Regions from separate parts of the Streptomyces sp. NPDC001828 genome, predicted to be linked through region 1. Evidence: riboswitches for the same ligand, from Rfam matches in the RefSeq annotation. Region 1 holds a riboswitch; the other holds the start of a gene.

Evidence for each region. Region 1 has a riboswitch for cyclic di-AMP ahead of ACFYZA_RS20385 (M23 family metallopeptidase). Riboswitches for the same ligand answer to the same signal wherever they lie in the genome.
Region 2: it holds a riboswitch for cyclic di-AMP, as region 1 does, so the genes downstream of both, ACFYZA_RS32285 (M23 family metallopeptidase) here and ACFYZA_RS20385 (M23 family metallopeptidase) in region 1, are expected to answer to the same signal.

The regions. Positions count from the first base shown of each region.
Region 1 is NZ_JBIATV010000007.1:18,826-26,241, reverse strand. It holds gene ACFYZA_RS20400 (MerR family transcriptional regulator) at 1-487, shown strand, start outside; gene ACFYZA_RS20395 (hypothetical protein) at 560-856, shown strand; gene ACFYZA_RS20390 (PP2C family protein-serine/threonine phosphatase) at 937-2,058, shown strand; cyclic di-AMP (ydaO/yuaA leader) riboswitch at 2,381-2,521, shown strand; gene ACFYZA_RS20385 (M23 family metallopeptidase) at 2,533-3,597, shown strand; gene ACFYZA_RS20380 (aldo/keto reductase) at 3,790-4,734, shown strand; gene ACFYZA_RS20375 (PrsW family intramembrane metalloprotease) at 4,726-6,198, opposite strand; gene trmB (tRNA (guanosine(46)-N7)-methyltransferase TrmB) at 6,246-6,992, opposite strand.
Region 2 is NZ_JBIATV010000014.1:161,127-168,542, forward strand. It holds gene ACFYZA_RS32270 (GNAT family N-acetyltransferase) at 1-2,852, opposite strand, end outside; gene ACFYZA_RS32275 (HPr family phosphocarrier protein) at 3,005-3,286, shown strand; gene ACFYZA_RS32280 (GntR family transcriptional regulator) at 3,496-4,173, opposite strand; gene ACFYZA_RS32285 (M23 family metallopeptidase) at 4,355-5,119, opposite strand; cyclic di-AMP (ydaO/yuaA leader) riboswitch at 5,133-5,292, opposite strand; gene ACFYZA_RS32290 (M16 family metallopeptidase) at 5,517-6,881, opposite strand; gene ACFYZA_RS32295 (M16 family metallopeptidase) at 6,899-7,416, opposite strand, start outside.

The DNA of each region.
Region 1 (7,416 bases):
GCACAAGACCGAGAGGGGAGAGGAGCTCATGGCCGAGGAAGTGTTCGACGGCTTCGACCACACCCGGTACGAGGAGGAGGTGAGCCGGCGCTGGGGGCGGGACGCCTACGAGAAGGGCGACCGCTGGTGGCGCTCGCTCGGCGAGGCGCAGCGCAAGGGGTTCCTGAAGGAGCACGAGGACATCGCCCGGGACTGGGGGCGGGCGCGCGGCGCCGGGGCCGCCGCCGACGGTGAGCTCGCGCAGGACATCGCGCGGCGGCACGTCGCCTGGTTGTCCGCCACCACCGACGTCGGCCGGTCGTACGTGATCGGGATCGGGCAGATGTACGTCGACGATCCGCGCTTCGGAGTCAACTACGACCAGCACGGCGCCGGCACGGCCGCCTTCGTGCGGGACGCCCTGACGGTGTACGCCGAGCGCCACCTCTCGGACGGCGACGGCTCGACGGGCGACGGCTCGACCGGCGGCGGCTCTTGCGGAGGGTAGTCTCGCGCTCGCTATAGGTGAGCGTCGAGGAAAGGGGTGCGGGTGGTGAGGGCTCCGCGTGAGGTGGCTGGGGTGCCGACACTGGTGCCCCGGGCGTTGATGCCCGTGCCCGTGCCCGTGCTGGTTCTGGTGATGGTCGTGGTCTGCCTGCTCGGGGCCGGCGGCTGTGGCGAGCCGAGCCGGCCCGCGCCCGCGCGGGGCGTGCCGGTCGCGGGGGCGGCCTCGGCTCCCTCGACCCACGGGTGCCGGCTGAACCGGGGCGGCTGGGTCGAGCTGTCCTGTGTGCCCGAGCGGGCCGCCAATCATCGGCACGCCAGGGGCAGCTGCGCCCGGGGCCGCCCGGGCCCGCACCGCTGCCGCCGACACTGAGCCGGGCCGCGACCGCCCGCCCGGCACCCGCCTGGGTGCGTCGAGTCGCCTTCGGGGCCGAAACGGGCCAGGCTGGACGGGTGCGGCAGCGAGCAGAGGGCGAAGGGCGCCTGGTACGGGCGCTACCCGTACTGCTGATCGGTGTGGGCTTCGCCTTCGACGCCTCCACCCCGCCGGACCTGACAGCGGCCGCGCTGTTCGCCGGCGCCCCGGTCATCGCCGCACCGTTCTACTCGGCCCGGGGCACGGCCGCGGTGGGCCTCTGCTCGGTGGCCGCCGTCGTGGCGCTCTGGTTCATACACGATCTGCCCAACCTCGGCGAAGGCGCGAGCGAGCTGTTCACCGTGCTCACGGTGGGCGCGCTCGCCCTCTTCATCAACCGCATCCTGCGCCGCAGCGGCGAGCGCCTCGCCTCCGCCCGCGTCATCGCTGAGACCGCGCAGCGCGCCGTGCTGCCCACGCCCGCGTCCCGCATCGGCGGACTCCATGTCGCCGCGCGGTACGAGGCCGCGCAGGCGGACGCGTTCATCGGCGGGGACCTCTTCGCCGTGCAGGACACCCCGTACGGGGTCCGGCTCATCGTCGGTGACGTACGCGGCAAGGGGCTCCAGGCGGTGGAGGCCGTCGCCGTGGTGATCGGCGCGTTCCGTGAGGCCGCCGAGCAGGAGTCGTCCCTGGAGGCGGTGACCCAGCGCCTGGAGCGGGCGCTGGCCCGCGAGGGCACCCGGCGCGACCGGCTCGACGCGGTCGAGGGGTTCACCACGGCGCTGCTCGCCGAGATCCCGCGCGGCGACGGCACCGTACGCCTGGTGAACCGAGGTCATCCCGAGCCGTTCCTGCTGCACCCGGACGGCTCCCTCGACGTGCTCGTGCCGAGCGAGCCCGCGCTGCCGCTCGGGATGGCCGACCTCGGGGTGTGGCCGGACCGCTCGGACGTACGCCCCTACCCGCCCGGCTCGACGCTGCTGCTCTACACGGACGGCCTGTCGGAGGCGCGCGACGCCACGGGCGTCTTCTACCAGCCCGCCACCCGGCTGCGCGGCGCGATCTTCCCCGGCCCGGACGAGGTCCTGGACGCGCTCGTCGACGACGTACGCCGCTACACGGGCGGCGGCACGAGCGACGACATGGCGCTGCTCGCGGTGGGCCGCCCGGCCGAGGGGCAGCCCGACCGCCGGCGCACGGTCAGGATCGTGAAGTGAGGGGACGTGGGGGCCTGGGGTGAGGGGGGTGAGGGGCTGCCTCGAGGTGTGGTCGGGGTGTGGTCGGGGGCCGGTCGAGCGTGCTGTCACGGTGGGTGCTCGAAGGGTCTCCCTGCGCATAACAATTGACACACCGTCAGAAAGCTGGTGTGACGGGGGCGACCTTGAGGGGCCGTCAACTCGCCCGTTTTGCCCCGGCAATGGGGGCTAAGTCCGGGCCATGGCCGTTAACGATCAGTGGGAACGGCTTGGAATCCGCCCCGGGTGTCTATTAACGTTCGATAACGCAGCGCGGTCGTCCCAGCCGCCGCCACGGCGGCCCCGCGCGCCTGCGCCGAATCCCCTTCGGGGAACCGGGGAACCACCAACTTGGGGTGAATCGGACGTCCGTCATGGGCGCTCGTAGGAGACCTTCCTGCTCCGAACCCGTCAGCTAACCCGGTAGGCGAGAAGGAAGGAAAGGAGCGCCCCTCCGTGGCGTCCAACGAGCCTGCCCTCGACACCCCCCTCCCCTCCGTGTACGGGGACGCGCCCGGCGAGAACGAGACCTGGGAGGAGTGGGACCCGACCGAGGAGTCCGTGCGCCCGGTCCGCGGCCGGCACAGAGTCGCCAAGCAGCGCGGCGGGCTCGCCCGCAGCTCCACCGTCCTCGGCGTCGGCGTCATCGCGGCGGTCGGCGCGGGTGGCATGGCCACCGCGCAGGCCAAGCCGCCGGTCTCCATATCCCTGCCGGACTCCATCAGCGAGAGCCTGCCCGACCTCAAGTCGCTGCCCGGCGTCGGCGAGTTGGTCTCGCACGACGCTCCGAGCAGCCCCAAGACGGCCGCGGCGCAGGCCGACCAGAAGATCGCCGCCGCGCCGCTGACCATGACCGGCCTGTCCACCAGCGAGGCCGAGCAGGGCGCCACCGACGCGGGCGAGGCGCTGCGCGCCCGCATCCTCCAGCAGGCCGAGCAGCAGAAGGCCGGGGCCGTCGCCGAGGCGAAGGCGGCCGCGCAGAAGGCCGCGGAGGCGAAGGCCGCCGAGGAGGCCAAGGCCAAGCAGGACGCGGCCGAGGCGAAGGCCGCCGCCGAGAAGAAGGCGGCGGAGGCCGCCGCGGCGAAGAAGGCGGAGGAGGAGCGGCTGGCCAAGCTGGCCGCGAGCTACTCGCTGCCGGTCGGCTCGTACACGCTCACCTCGACGTTCGGGGAGGCCGGCTCGATGTGGTCCTCCGGCCACCACACGGGCCTCGACTTCGCGGCGCCGACGGGTACGCCGCTGAAGGCGATCCACTCCGGGACGGTCAAGTCGGCGGGGTGGGCGGGGGCGTACGGGTACCGCACGGTCCTCACGCTCGATGACGGCAGCGAGCTCTGGTACTGCCACCAGTCGTCCCTCGCGGTGAGTGTGGGGCAGAAGGTGTCGACGGGGGACGTGATCGGGCGGGTCGGGGCGACCGGGAACGTGACGGGTCCGCACCTGCATCTGGAGGTGCACACGCCGGACGGTACGGGGATCGACCCGATGGCCTGGCTCCAGTCCAAGGGGCTGAATCCTTAACCCGGTTCTCGCCCCGCCCCGCCCCTTCCCGAAACCCTCCGGGGGAGAGTTCGCCGGCTGGGGACCGTGCGTGGCTCGCGCAGTTCCCCGCGCCCCTGGCGATCGAGGACGAGCGCCGTTCAGGCGCGAACGGGGTCCGGGGCGGAGCCCCGGGGTCGGAATAGGCGGGGGCGCGTCGGGGGTTAGGGGGCCATGACCTCCTTGCGCGTGCTCGGTCGCTCCGACCTCTCCGTCTTCCCCCTCGCCCTCGGCGCCAACGTCTTCGGCTGGACGGCCGACCAGGACCAGTCGTTCGCCGTCCTCGACGCCTACCTCGCCGGTGGCGGCAACTTCGTCGACACCGCCGACGCCTACTCGAAGTGGGCCCCGGGCAACTCCGGCGGCGAGTCCGAGACGATCATCGGCAAGTGGCTGACCGCCCGCGACAACCGGGACGAGGTCGTCGTCGCCACCAAGGTCGGCTCGCACCCCCAGTACGAGGGCCTCGCGGCGGGCACCATCAAGGCCGCCGCCGAGGAGTCCCTGCGCCGCCTCGGCACCGACTACATCGACCTGTACTACACGCACTTCGACGACACCTCCGTCCCCGTCGAGGAGATCGTCACCGCCCTCGACCAGCTCGTGCGCGACGGCAAGGTCCGCGCGCTCGGCGCCTCCAACATCACCCCCGCCCGGCTCCAGGAGTCCCTGGACTTCGCGGACCGCGAGGGCCTCGCCAAGTACTCGGTGCTCCAGCCGCACTACAACCTGGTCTCCCGCGACACCTACGAGGGCCCCCTCCAGGACACCGCCTCGCACGCCGGGCTCGCCGCGGTGCCCTACTTCGCGCTCGCCTCGGGCTTCCTCACCGGCAAGTACCGCCCGGGCCAGACCGTGGACAGCGCGCGGGCCGAGGGCGCGGGCAAGCACCTGGACACCGAGCGGGGCCGCAAGGTGCTCGCCGCGCTCGACCGCATCGCCCAGGAGCGCGACGCCGAGATCGCCACGGTTGCCCTGGCCTGGCTGGCGGCCCGCCCGACCGTCGCCGCCCCCATCGCCTCGGCCCGTACCGTCGAGCAACTCCCGGCGCTGCTCGCGGTCGCCGACCTGGAACTCACCGACGCCCAGCTCTCCGAGCTGACGGCCGCCTCAGCGTAGGTACGGGTTGTACGGGCCCGGGCCCGTGGCTGGGCCCGGCTGCCCGTACAGGGCGTACTGCGGATGCGGCGCGTACGGGGCGTACTGCGCGTGCTGGGTGTAGGGGTGCGGGGGGCCCGGCTGCGGCGGGACCCAGATGCGGCCGGTGGCCCCGGCCGCGTACAGCAGCGCCGGGCCCGCGACCGGCTTGCGCTCCCACAGGTGGTGGAGCAACTCCTGCTCGCGGGCGGCGAAGTCGGGCCCGGGCCCGGTCGCGCCCGCGCTGCGGTACGCGCGGTGGCGCAGGAAGGCGAGCGCGGTCGCGAACGCCTCGTACTCGGCGACCGCCCGCGCCGCCGGCTTCCCGCCGAAGCGGTGGTGCGCGAAGTCGCGGGCCGTGGCGCGGGCCCGCATCGAGGACAGCGCGAGCGGCTCGGCCGGACCCAGCCAGCCGGCCGCGGCGTACGCGGGCAGCTCGGCGGCGACGGTACGCAGCTCGCGCTGCCGGCTCCAGACCGCGAGCCAGGTCAGCAGCCCGAACACCGGCACCATGAAGGCCCCGTACACGATGTAGAAGCCGTACACCCCGAACAGCGTCGAGCTGTTCCACAGGGCGTGCATGCCCATCGCGCACACCAGGCCGAGCAGCGGGAAGGCGACCCGCCGCAGGCGCTTGCCGGGCGGCGCGAGCGCGGCCGCGCCGAAGCCGATGCCGGTCATCACGGTGAACAGGGGGTGGGCGAAGGGTGACATGACGACCCGTACGAAGAAGGTCGCCGCCGTCGTCGATGCGAGGCCCCCGCTGTGGCTCGCCTGGTCCTCGCCGAAGGCGTTGCCCAGGTAGAGGATGTTCTCGGTGAAGGCGAAGCCGGTCGCGGTGAAGCCGGCGAAGACGACGCCGTCGACGATCCCCTTGAAGTCGCGTCTCCTGAACAGGAAGAGCAGCAGCACGGCCGCCGCCTTCGCGCTCTCCTCGACTATCGGGGCTATGACGCTGGCGCCCAGATGGTCGGCCGATGACGGGTCGGCGGTGGCCGTCGCTATCCACCGGGTCGCGAACGAGTTGGCGATGATCGCCACCAGCGCGGCGGCGCACGCGCCCCACGCCAGGGCGAAGAGGAGGTTGCGCCACGGCCCCGGGTCGACCCGGTCCAGCCAGCGGAACGCGGCGCCGAGCAGCGGCACCGGAAGCACCGCGAGCCCGAGCCCGACCAGGAAGCCCTCGGTGCCGGTCTGGTCCCGTACGAGCGCGAGGATGACGAGCCCGCACAGGGCGAGCAGGGTGATCAGCGCGCCCGCCCGGACCGCCTTGGAGCGCCAGAAGTCGCGGCGCGGACGGTAGCGCCACTTCGCGCGGTCCGGCGGGACCCCGTCGAAGCGGGGCTCCTCCGCGCACGCCGGAACGGGCTGGGCCGGATGGCCGGGCCCGGCCTGCTGGGGCGCCTGCCCGGGAGGCGGGCGATGCGGAAGCGACTCGAAGGACACCAGACGACCCTAACGAGGGTCACTGACAATGCGCGACGGTGCCTGCACTACCCGCTGTGCGCGACGCGGCGGAACAAGAGGTCGTGCACCACGTGGCCCTTGTCGAGGCCCTGGCCCTCGAACCGGGTCAGCGGCCGGAACGCGGGCCGGGGTGCGTAGCCGCCGCCGGCCACGGTGTTCTCGAAGTCGGGGTGCGCTTCGAGGACTTCCAGCATCTGCTCGGCGTAGTCCTCCCAGTCCGTCGCGCAGTGCAGTACGGCGCCGGGCTTCAGCCGGGTCGCGGCCAGCGAGAGGAACTCGGGCTGGATCAGGCGCCGTTTGTGGTGCCGCTTCTTGGGCCACGGGTCCGGGAAGTACACGCGGAGCCCGTCGAGGGCGTCCGGCTCCAGCATTTCGCGCAGCAGGATGATGGCGTCGCCGTTGGCCACGCGGATGTTGCTGAGGCCGCCGCGTTCGGCGAGGCCGAGGAGGTTGCCCTGGCCGGGGGTGTGGACGTCGACGGCGAGGATGCCGGTGCGGGGGTCGTCCGCGGCCATCTGCGCGGTGGCCTCGCCCATGCCGAAGCCGATCTCCAGAACGACGGGGAGGCCGTCGAACATCTCGGCCGGGTCGATCTTGTGCAGCCCGTCGATGTCGAAGCCCCACACCGGCCACAGGCGTTCCAGGTACTCGCCCTGGCCGGTGGTGACGCGGCTTCGGCGGGGCTGGAAGCTGCGGATGCGGCGTTCGTGGTGCGAGCCGGCCGGGTCGGCGGCCGGGCCGCCCGGGAATCGGGGCGCCTTGTCCCTCGGCAGGACCTTCTCGGTCGCCTGGGCGGGGGGCTCTGGGGTGCGGGGCTGCTCAGACACAATGCGCCGATTCTACGGTGCGGCCGCCTCCGGGGCCCGGCCCCGGCCACCCTCGGGGTCGCCATCCGCCCACCGGCGAAACCGTGCCGGGCCGTTCGCGCAGTTCCCCGCGCCCCTGGGCCCGACGTCGGCCTCGGGCCGTGCTCGCTTCTCGCGCAGTTCCCCGCGCCCCTCGAACCCCGACTTTGCCCGCAGGCCGTGGGGGCCGTTCGCGCAGTTCCCCGCGCCCCTGGGGATGCCGAGGCCCGGCGGCGCCCGAAGGGGCCGGGCCCCCTGACACCCCGGCCAGGACAGGCCCCCTCAGGGGCGCGAGGAACTGCGCGAGTAGCGGGCACGGTCCGCAGGTGGGGACGTTTTTAGGGGCGCGGGG
Region 2 (7,416 bases), on a different contig from region 1:
ACCACCTCGGGATGGTCGTCGACCAGCCGCGACACCCGCAGCAGCAGTTCTTCGAGGGCCGCGGTGTCGACGGGCGCGGAACCCCGCCAGCCGAACAGGAGCGGCGCCGTCCTGATGGATCTCAGCAGCTCACGGGCGTCACGGTCGGTGGCAGGGATCAGCCGGTGCGCGGTGTCGCCGAGCAGCTCGGAGGCGGCGCCGGCCAGGCCGAAGGAGAGCACGGCGCCGACCGCGGAGTCGATCGAGGCACGCACGACGGTGTCCACCCCGCGCGGGACCATGGCCTGCACGACGGGCCCCAGCTCCTCGGGTTTGCCGAGGGCGGCCGTCAATTCGGCATATGCACGGGCGAGTTGGCGCTCGTCCGCCAGGTCGAGGCGTACGCCGCCGAGGTCGGGGCGGTGGCGCAGGTGCGGGGCGGTGGGCTTGAGCGCGACGGGGAAGCCGAGGCGGCGGGCGGCCTCGACGGCGCGGTCGGGGTCGGGCGCGGGCAGCGTGGGACGGACCGCGATGCCGTACCGGCCGAGCAGCTCCCCGGCGTCCTCGGCGGACAGGGTGGTGCCGCGGGCGTCGGGGGCGGGGCCGAGGATGCGGTCGATCAGGGCGGCGGCGCCCGGCTCGTCGATGTCGTCGTACTCCCCCGCCCTGCCGGGCTCGGCCGCGTCCCGCCGCCAGCGGGCGTAGCGGACGGCCTCGGCCAGCGCGCGCACCGCTCGCTCGGCGGCGGGGTAGGCGGGAATGCGGGCTGCCTCACGGGGCGGGGTGGGGTCGGTGTTCTCGCTGTTCGGCTGCCCGCCGGTGGGTGGGCGGGTTGCCTCACGGGTCGGGAGTGCGTCGCCTTTCGGCTGACCGCCGGTGGGCGTGCCGGGGGCTCTGCCCCCGGACCCCCGCTCCTCAAACGCCGGAGGGGCTGGATTTGACGGCGTTGGAGGGGCTGGATCGGGTGAAGTCGGGCGGGCTGGATTTGGCGCGGCGGGCGTGGCCGGCCGGACCGTGCGGGCCGCTGCCGCGAGGGCCTCGGCCAGGCCGCCGATTTCCACGTGCACCACCGCCACCGGCTTCGCGGGGGCCGTGGCGGCGGCCTCGCGCAGGGCGTCGGCGAGGACCTGGCCGTCGCCGGACTCCAGCGCTCCGCTCTCGCCGACCCAGGGGATGGCGGTGACCACGACCGCGTCGCAGGCGTCGTCGGCCAGGGCCGCGGCGAGGGCCGCCCGGAAGTCCGCCGGGGTCGCGCCGGTCGTCAGGTCGAGCGGCCTGAGCGGGCGCAGCCCCTCGGTCAGACAGGCGTCGTACGTCAGCAGGCCCAGCGATTCGGAGTTGCCGAGGATCGCCACCCGCGGACCCGCGGGCAGCGGCTGGCCCGCGAGCAGCAGGCCCGCGTCCACGAGCTCGGTGACGGTGCCGACCAGGATGACCCCCGCCTGGCGCAGCAGCGCCGAGACGGTGGCGTCCGGCACCCGCGTCACCGGGACGGCGTGGCCCGGCGGGGTGGTGCCGCTGTGCCGGGCGCCCTTGACCACCACCACGGGCTTCGCGGCGGCCGTGCGCCGGGCGAGGCGGGTGAACTTGCGCGGGTTGCCGATGGATTCGAGGTACAGCAGCACCACATCGGTGTCGGGGTCCTCGTGCCAGTACTGGAGGAAGTCGTTGCCCGACAGGTCCGCACGGTTGCCGGAGGAGATGAACGTGGACAGGCCCGCGCCCCGCCGGTAGAGGCCCGAAAGGAGGGCGATGCCGATCGCGCCGGACTGGGTGAACAGGCCGATGCGCCCGGCGGGCGGCGCCTCGGGGGCGAGCGAGGCGTTCAGCCGCACCCCGGGCGCGGTGTTGATGATCCCGAACGCGTTCGGGCCGATCAGCCGCATCCCGTAGCTGCGGGCCTGGCGGACCAGGGCGCGCTGGCGCTCGCGGCCGCTCTCGCCGCTCTCCGCATATTCGGCCGAGAGCACGACCAGGCCCTGGACGCCGTGCTCGCCGCAGTCGGCGACGGCCTCCGGCACCCGTTCGGCGGGCACCGCAAGAATCGCCAGGTCCACCGGCTCGCCGATCGCGCCGACCGAGGCGTACGCCGGGACGCCCTCGATCTCGTGCGGCCCGGGACCCAGCGCGTTGTTCACCGCGTACGTACGCCCGGTGAACCCGGCGTCCAGGACGTTGCGCAGGACCGCGCGGCCGACGCCGCCGGGGGCGCGGCCGGTGCCGATGACCGCGACCGAGCCGGGCGTGAGCAGGCGCCGCACGGAACGCGCCTCGGCGCGGTACTCGCGGGCGCGCTGCACGGCGAGGGACTCGGCGGTGGGCTCCAGATCGAGGGTGAGGTGGACCGAGCCGTCCTCGAAGGACCGCTTCTGCTGGTAGCCGGCGTCCGTGAAGACCTTGATCATCTTGTTGTTGGCGGGCAGCACCTCGGCGGCGAACCGCCTGATCCCGCGCTCGCGGGCGACCGCCGCGATGTGTTCGAGGAGCGTGGAGGCGACGCCCCGGCCCTGGTGGGCGTCCTGGACCAGGAAGGCGACCTCGGCCTCGTCGGCGGGGGCGGAGGCCGGGCGGCCCTGGGCGTTGATCCGGTCGTAGCGGACGGTCGCGATGAACTCGCCGCCGACGGTGGCCGCGAGCCCGACCCGGTCGACGTAGTCGTGATGGGTGAAGCGGTGGACGTCCTTGGCGGACAGGCGGGGGTAGGGCGCGAAGAAGCGGTAGTACTTCGACTCGTCCGACACCAGCTCGTAGAAGGAGACCAGGCGCTCGGCGTCCTCGGTGGTGATGGGCCTGATGCGCGCGGTGCCGCCGTCGCGGAGCACCACGTCGGCCTCCCAGTGAGCGGGGTACGCGGGGTCGGACGCCGTCGTCATACCGAAAGCGTACGGGTCGCGGGGCCGTACGCGCCGGGGCAAGGTGGGGAGGGCCGATCGGCGGCGCACAGGGGCCTAAGGTCGGTACGAGCACCGCGCACCACATGAGAGACTGGTCTAGACAACCGTCAGAGATTTCGAAGGGCAACACCATGGCTGAGCGCCGCGTCAACGTCGGCTGGGCCGAGGGCCTGCACGCCCGCCCCGCGTCCATCTTCGTCCGTGCCGCCACGGCCGCCGGAGTCCCCATGACGATCGCCAAGGCCGACGGCAACCCGGTCAACGCCGCGTCCATGCTCGCGGTGCTCGGCCTGGGTGCGCAGGGCGGCGAGGAGATCGTGCTGGCCTCCGACGCCGAGGGCGCGGACGCCGCGCTCGACCGGCTGGCCAAGCTGGTCGCCGAGGGTCTCGAGGAGCTCCCCGAGACCGTCTGATCCGGTCGACGTCACACCGAAGGACCGCGGAACCCGCATACGGGCTCGGCGGTCCTTTTGTTTTGCCGTGGAATGGGGTGCGGGCTCAGGCAGGGGGAATGAGGTGCGGGCTCACGCAGGGGAATGCGGGCCCGTCAATCAATAGGGAACGCCGAGCCGTCAATTCCGGGCAGCACGACGCCGGCCCCTTCTTGTATACGGCGCCGCCGTTAAGCGCGGGCACTCGCGATGTTGACGGGATGTTGCGAAGACCTCACGGGTACGGCCGTGCGCAGCCGATGGGCGGAAAAGGACCCCTCGGCGTGGAGGGCCGTGAGCGAGCGGGCACGTTCGGCGTCGCCGCGGGTCACCGCGTCGGTGATGGCGCCGAGTTCGGCCCAGGCCTCGGTGGGGCGGGACGGCGTCTCGACCGCGTACATCCAGGCCACCTTGTGCCGCAACTGCGTGAGCATCGCGATGAGTCCGGGGCTCGCGGAGGCCTGGGCGAGCGTCTCGTGGTACCAGCCGCCGAGCGAGCGCAGATCCTCGCCCTGACCCCGCCGGGCCCGGTCCTGACCCAGTCTCACCAGGCCGCGCAGCACCTTGAGATGGGCCTCGGTGCGCCGGCGCGCGGCCCGGGCGGCGGCCAACGGCTCCAGCAGGAGGCGCAGTTCGAGGAGGTCGGCGGCCTCCACCTCGGTGGGCTCGGCCACACACGCGCCCGCGTGCCTGCGGGTGGTCACGAACCCCTCCGACTCCAGGGTGCGCAGCGCCTCGCGGACCGGGACGCGGGAGACCCCGTAACGCCGGGCGAGTACTTCCTCGGTGAGCCGGCCGCCGCGCTCGAAGACACCCGTGACGATGTCGTCGCGTATGGCCGTGCATACCGAATGCGCCGGAATGCGCATGGCGAACCTCCGCTTCATTCCCCGCGGAACGCGGTCGACCAAGGCTTTTTCGTGACTCTATTGCAGGCCCTGTTAATTCCACGTGACGGGCCGGAACCAAGGCATATCTTTTGGCCAATGACGAAGGCCCCCGGCTCGGTGCCGGGGGCCTTCGGTGTGCGCGGGGAGCGCCGGTGCCGTCTCAGACGCCGACGCCGTGCGAACGCAGATAGGCGATCGGGTCGATGTCCGAGCCGTACTCCGGGCCGGTGCGGGCCTCGAAGTGCAGGTGCGGACCCGTGGTGTTGCCGGTGTTGCCCGACAGGGCGATCTGCTGGCCCGGCTCCACGGACTGGCCGACGGAGACCTGGATGACCGAGAGGTGGCCGTACTGGGTGTACGTGCCGTCGTGCATCCGGATCACGATGTTGTTGCCGTAGGCGCCACCGTCACCGGCCTCGACGACGGTGCCCAGACCCACCGCGTGGACCGGAGTGCCGATCCCCGCATGGAAGTCGATGCCGGTGTGGCTGCCGGAGGACCACAGGGATCCGCCGGTCTTGTAGCCGGTGGACACATAACTGCCGGATATGGGGGCCACGAACGTGTTGAGGCGCTTGCGCTCCGCCTCGCGCGCGGCGCGCTCCTTGGCCTCGCGCGCCTCCTGGGCGCGCTGCTCGGCCTTGCGCTTGGCGGCGGCCTCGGCCTCCGCCTTCGCCCGGGCCTTCGCGGCGGCCTGCTTCTGCGCGTCGGCCTGGGCGCCCAGCTGGTCGGCGAGGGAGTCGCCGATGACGATGGCCTGGCTGAGGCCGGTGTCGGTGGTGGTGCTCGGGGCGGCGACGGCCGGGGAGGCGAGGGTGCCTACGACTCCGGCGGTGGCCAGGGTGGCGATGCCCGCGATGTTCGCGCTGCGGCGCGTCATTCGGCTGGGCGCGCGATGCTTCCCGGTGGCACGGGTGAACGCCATGTAGCGGCGGTGTCCTTTCCTTCCATCTCGCCTACCGGGTTAGCTGACGGGTTCGGAGCAGGAAGGTCTCCTACGGGCTCCTCCGCGGGCGGAGGCGTCCGATTCACCCCAGGGACTGAGTGGGTCCCCGGCTCCCCTGGCTCGCGCCATCGGGGACTCGGCGATCACTGTCCGGTGCCGCGGCTGCGACGGGTGGTGACGGACAGCGGGACCGACGCTAAACCGCTGATCTTTCAATCACCAAACACACACAGGATTTTGTAGCGCACGCCACATCACAGACGGGCAACCTCCCCAATAAACCGGACATACGGGAGGACCCCGGCGGCTCATGCGCCTCCGGGGTCCTCCGTGTCCTCGTCCGTGCCGGGCCCGCTCGGCCGGCCCGGAGCCTCAATCAGCCCGTGACGACGGTGACTTCACCGATGCCGAGCGCCTTGACCGGCTCCGCGATCCGCGCGGCGTCGCCGACCAGGACCGTGACGAGGCGGTCGGCCGGGAAGGCGTTGACGACGGCCGCCGTCGCCTCCACGGTGCCGGTGTCCGCGAGCTGGGCGTACAGCTGGGCCTGGTAGTCGTCGGGAAGGAACTGCTCGACCTGGTCGGCGAGCGTCCCGGCGACGGCCGCCGCGGTCTCGTACTTGAGCGGGGCGACGCCCACCAGGTTCTGCACGGCCGTCTCGCGCTCGGCGTCGTCAAGACCCTCCGCGGCGAGCTTGCGCAGCACCTTCCACAGGTCCTCCAGGGCGGGACCGGTGTTCGGGGTGTCGACCGAGCCGCTGATGGCGAGCATCGCGGCGCCGCCGTCCGGACCCGAGCGCAGCACCTGGCCGAAGGACCGCACCCCGTAGGTGTAGCCCTTCTCCTCGCGCAGCACGCGGTCCAGACGCGAGGTCAGGGTGCCGCCCAGGCAGTACGTGCCGAGCACCTGGGCCGCCCAGACCCGGTCGTGCCGGTCGGGGCCGATGCGGCCGATGAGCAGCTGGGTCTGCACGGCGCCGGGCCGGTCCACGATGACGACCCGGCCGCGGTCGTCGGCGGTGATCGGCGGGACCGGGCGCGGCTCGGCGGTGTCGCCGGTCCAGTCGCCCAGGGTGTCCGCGAGGATCGCGTCGAGGTCGGTGGCCGCGAGGTCGCCGACGACGACGGTGACGGTCGTCGAGGGGCGCACGTACGCCTCGTAGAAGGCGCGCACCGCGGCCGCGTCGATGGCCTCGACGGTCTCCTCGGTGCCCTGGCGGGGCCGGGAGATGCGCGCGGAGGCCGGGAAGAGCTCCTTGGAGAGCTGCTTGGCGGCGCGGCGGGCCGGGTTGGCCTGCTCGTGCGGGATCTCGTCGAGCCGGTTGCGCACCAGGCGCTCGATCTCGGAGTCGGCGAACGCCGGGGCCCGCAGCGCCTCGGCGAGCAGCGAGAGCGCCTTGGGCAGCCGGGAGACCGGCACTTCCAGGGAGACCCGGACGCCGGGGTGGTCGGCGTGCGCGTCGAGGGTGGCGCCGCAGCGCTCCAGCTCGGCGGCGAACTCCTCGGCCGAGTGCTTGTCGGTGCCCTCGGTCAGGGCGCGCGCCATGATCGTGGCGACGCCGTCGAGGCCCGCGGGCTCGGCTTCGAGCGGGGCCGCGAGGAACACCTCGACGGCGACGACCTGCTGGCCGGGCCGGTGGCAGCGCAGCACGGTCATGCCGTTGGCGAGCGTGCCGCGCTCGGGGGCCGGGAAGGCCCACGGCGTGGCGGGGCCGGCGGCCGGCTGGGGGTGGAACTCCATGGTCACGACAGCGTCCGTCACTGGCCCGCCTCTTCCTCTTCGTTGCCTGCCTCGGGTGCCGCGGTGGGCTCGTACACCAGGACCGCCCGGTTGTCGGGGCGCAGCTTCGCGGCGGCGACCGCCCGGACCTCGTCGGCGGTGATGTCCAGGACGCGGTCGACCGCCGTCAGGGCGAGCTGCGGGTCGCCGAACAGGACGGCGTAGCGGCACAGTTCGTCGGCGCGGCCGGCCACGGTGCCGAGGCGGTCGAGCCATTCGCGCTCCAACTGGGCCTGGGCGCGCTCCATCTCCTCGGCGGTCGGGCCCTCGGCGGCGAACCGCGCGAGCTCCTCGTCGACTGCGCTCTCGATGTCCTCGACCTCGACCCCGCCGGACGTCTTGACGTCGAGCCAGCCGAGCGAGGGTGCGCCGGCCAGGCGCAGCAGGCCGAAGCCGGCGGCCACCGCGCTGCGGTCGCGGCGCACCAGGCGGTTGTGCAGCCGGGAGGACTCGCCGCCGCCGAGGACGGTCAGCGCCAGGTCGGCCGCGTCCGCCT